DNA from 2 places in the Blautia sp. LMAG:89 genome. Region 1 is predicted to be linked to the other one. Evidence: predicted binding sites of a transcription regulator. Region 1 holds the regulator's gene; the other holds the start of a gene.
What was found. Region 1 encodes NrdR, which represses ribonucleotide reductase genes. Its sites were predicted from a motif close to CACAANATNTTGTG; they were not measured.
Positions count from the first base shown of each region.

Region 2: the regulator NrdR is predicted to act here: its motif matches at 1,129-1,142, upstream of CCC70_RS06605 (ribonucleoside triphosphate reductase).

Region 1 is NZ_NANC01000009.1:106,641-108,850, reverse strand. Features, by position in the region: gene sigG (RNA polymerase sporulation sigma factor SigG) at 1-557, opposite strand, end outside; gene CCC70_RS12145 (YlmC/YmxH family sporulation protein) at 671-925, opposite strand; gene nrdR (transcriptional regulator NrdR) at 1,064-1,513, shown strand; gene gdhA (NADP-specific glutamate dehydrogenase) at 1,704-2,210, opposite strand, start outside.
Region 2 is NZ_NANC01000004.1:561,794-564,003, forward strand. Features, by position in the region: gene CCC70_RS06605 (ribonucleoside triphosphate reductase) at 1-977, opposite strand, end outside; gene hflX (GTPase HflX) at 1,192-2,210, opposite strand, start outside.

The sequences.
Region 1 (2,210 bases):
TGATCCATAACATATAGGGTATCTCCGCCTTCGGAATACACGGGCTCAAAAAGGCTTACCGGGCTCTGGATCGCATCCATGGCATAGACGATCATTTCCTTGTCAATGCCGATCTCATCAGCAATCTCCGCAATGGTAGGCTCTTTGAGATGCTGCCGCATGTAATTTTCCCTGGTGTAGATGGTTTTGTAGGCGATATCCCGCAGAGAGCGGCTGACTCGTATGCTGTTGTTGTCACGGAGATATCTTCGGATCTCTCCTATGATCATCGGAACTGCATAGGTAGAAAACTTTACCTGAAGGGTGGTATCAAAATTATCGATTGCTTTGATCAGGCCGATACAGCCGATCTGAAAAAGGTCATCTGGATTTTCACTGCTGTTCTGAAAACGGCGGATCACGCTTAAAACAAGCCGCAGATTGCCTTTGATGTACAATTCTCTGGCTTCTTCATCGCCAGCTTTGATTCTTTTGAAGAGTTCCTCCTTTTCTTCCTGGTTGAGAACAGGAAGGGTTGAGGTATTTACTCCGCAGATTTCAACTTTATTCAGTGCCATCTTAGAATCCTCCTTGTCTTGTCAGTACATTAAGATGATTCTCAGAGGGCGGTTGAAATATACTTTTTCGGGAAAAATATAAAAAATAAAGGGCCTTGACAAATGTAGTCGGTTCAGTCTCCTCCCAGCCGTTTTTCATCACGGAAATCAACAAGGATGATATCTTCGCCGATCTGGCGGATGCAGTCCCATGGAATGGAATATTCATTTTCTTTGGAAAAACACCAGCAAAATTTCCCCGGTTCTGGCATGATCAGGGCTTTCAGGCGTGCGGTTTCACAGCAGAATTCCACATCAAGAGGGTAGCCAAGACTACGGCAGGTATGGATATTGATCACTTCTTTTTGTTTCAGCTCACAGATGCGCATAAATTCATCACCTGGTATGATTTTATGGAAAATCTGTAAAATTTATGCAAGTCCGATTATTGACACATTATGTGCATTTATTTTATAATAAAAACGAATTTAGTAATGATTTACTGATCCGGAAAGGGGGAGAGTTCTGTGAGATGTCCGTTCTGTAACCAGGATAATACAAGAGTTGTAGATTCCAGACCTGTAGAGGATACCAATTCCATCCGCCGCCGCCGTCTCTGTGATGCCTGCGGAAAGCGTTTTACAACTTATGAGAAGGTGGAAACGATTCCACTGACTGTGATCAAGAAGGACCAGAACCGGGAAAGCTATAAACGTTCCAAAATCCAGGATGGTGTTCTTCGTGCCTGTTATAAGCGCCCTATTCCCATTGAGAGAGTGGAAGAGATGATCGATTCCATAGAAGGAGATATTTTCCGGTCAGAAGACCGTGAGATCAGCAGTACCAAGATCGGAGAGATCGTTATGGAACATCTGAAGGATCTGGATGCGGTAGCGTATGTACGCTTTGCGTCTGTATACAGAGAGTTTAAAGATGTCAGTACCTTTATGGATGAGCTGAAGAAACTGATCAATTAAGAGATTAAATGAACAGACCGCAAGTACAGGAAATTCCAGGCCGATTGTCAAAAGACAGTCGGCCTTTTTTGAAACACGAATGTTCGATTTTTCAAAGATCGTAAAAGTGGATATAAAAAACAGGAACCGCCTGGGAAAAATCCTCTGCGGTCCCTGCTATAAATATACATTAATGATTCAGGAAACTTAATTAAACAATACCCTGAGCTTTCATAGCGTCAACAACTTTTTCGAAGCCGGCGATGTTTGCACCTACAACATAGTTGTCTTCCATACCGTAACGTTTAGCAGCGTCATCAGCTTTGTGGAAGATATCGATCATGATGTTGTGGAGTTTCTCATCAACCTCTTCTCTTGTCCAGGAAAGTCTCATGGAGTTCTGGCTCATCTCAAGTGCAGATGTGGCAACACCGCCAGCGTTTGCAGCTTTACCAGGCATGAAGAGAACACCGTTCTCCTGAAGGTATGTTGTTGCATCAAGAGTAGTAGGCATGTTTGCACCTTCAACGACGTATTTGCAGCCATTTGCAACCAGTGTTTTAGCTCCGTCAAGACCAAGCTCGTTCTGAGTAGCGCATGGAAGGTAGATATCACATTTGATATTCCAGATGCCAAGTCCCTCAGTGTAGGTAGCACCCTCAACACGGTCTGCATATTCTTTGATACGTCCACGTTTTACTTCTTTGATATCCTTTAC
Region 2 (2,210 bases), on a different contig from region 1:
CGTCCGTTGGCATCTCCCTCGATCATGGTCTCGATAAATGCCTTATTGACCATATCCATTTCTTTCTTACAGTCCTTATATTTGAAATCCATGTCCTTGCCGCCTACGATAGCCGGAAGCTCTGCAAGGTCATCCGGAACGGTCCAGTCCAGTGTAATGTTGGAAAATGGTGCCTGAGTGCCCCAGCGGCTTGGAGTATTTACGCCATATACAAAGGACTCAATGCATTTCTTAACCTCCGGATAGGAAAGGTTGTCTGCCTTTACAAAAGGTGCCAGATAAGTATCAAAGGATGAAAATGCCTGTGCGCCCGCCCACTCGTTCTGCATGATACCCAGGAAATTTACCATCTGGTTGCAGAGTACACTTAAATGCTTTGCAGGTGCAGAAGTGATCTTACCCTCAATACCACCAAGTCCCTCTCGGATCAGCTGCTTCAGGGACCAGCCTGCACAGTAACCGGTCAGCATGGACAGATCATGGATATGGATATCTGCATTTCTGTGTGCATCTGCGATCTCGTTGTCGTAGATCTCAGACAGCCAGTAGTTTGCGGTAACTGCTCCGGAGTTGCTTAAGATCAGACCTCCTACAGAATAAGTAACCGTTGAGTTCTCCTTTACACGCCAGTCCTCAACCTTTACATAGCTGTTTACGATTTCTTTATAGTCAAGGATGGTGGATTTCATATTGCGGATCTTCTCACGCTGCTTACGATAAAGGATATACGCCTTGGCAACATCAGAATATCCGGCCTGGATCAGTACGTTCTCCACACTGTCCTGGATATCCTCAACAGAAATCCGGTTGTTCTCGATCTTATTCTGAAAATCCGCTGTAACACGAAGTCCCAGAAGATCGATCATATCCGAACTGTAATTCTTACCTTTGGCATCAAATGCCTTGTCAATTGCCGCGGTGATCTTCCCCATTTTAAATTCGTCTAATTCACCGTCTCTTTTTACTACCTGAAACATAAGAAAATGCCTCCCTCATGCATTTATTTATAAGCGGATATTCCATTCCGCCTCACTTGCCTGCTTACGAACACACTCCGTTTCACAATCTGTGTTCAAAGCGCTGTAGGCTTATTGTATCAGACACGCCTCTTTGCGTCAACATAAAAAGCACCATATATAGTGCCCATTTTGTTCACGGTACTATATATGGTACTGAGTAGATATTTTAACATTATGTGACTTTCGGATAGATTTCCCGCGGAACTCTTGCTTTTACAGCAATCCCTCCTTCGGTATACTCTTCCGAAAGAAGCTGTCCATACTCACGGATCAGCTGGATCTGACCGGCCTCCGAATAAGGAAAAAGCCGTTCCATATAAATCTGTCCTTCTGCCAGTATCTCAGAAAGAAGCTGCTTAAATTCCTCAAGCCCCTCTCCTGTCCGTGCGGAAATCTTCAGCGTATGGTCTGCTCGGAGATCCCGAAAGCTCTCCCCGGAAACACGGTCCTGCTTGTTAAAAAGTGTGATCGTCTTTTTTCCCAGAGCACCAAGCTCTTTCAGGGTTTCATATACGATATGCATCTGTATCTCCGCCTGAGGATTGGATGCATCTACCACATGAATGATATAATCCGCATATTTGGCTTCCTCCAGGGTACTCTTGAAGGCTTCCACCAGATTGTGGGGAAGCTTGCGGATAAAGCCTACGGTATCCGTAAGAAGAAGCTGCTGTCCGTCATCCAGTGTCAGAAGACGGGTAGTCGGATCCAGTGTGGCAAACAGCTTATCCTCCGAAAGCACCGAGGCGCCTGTCAGTGTATTCAGAAGCGTTGACTTTCCTGCATTGGTATAGCCAACAATGGCTGCTGTCTTCAGATTTCCCACCGCTCTTCTGGAACGGATCAGCTCTCTGTGCTTTTCCACCTGGGAAAGCTCCTGCTTCAGTGCGGATATCCTGTTCCGGATCAGACGACGGTCTGTCTCCAGCTTTTTCTCACCAGGGCCTCTGGTTCCGATTCCTCCTCCAAGTCGCGAAAGAGAAGAACGTAGTCCCACAAGACGTGCAGACCGGTAACGAAGCTGTGCAAGCTCTACCTGGATCTTGCCTTCACTTGTGACGGCACGCTTCGCAAAAATGTCAAGGATCAGCAGGGTACGATCCATAACCTTGCACTCCAGCTCCCGCTCCAGATTATTCATCTGGGCAGGAGAAAGCTCATCGTCACAGATCACACCATTGGCATCCAGGG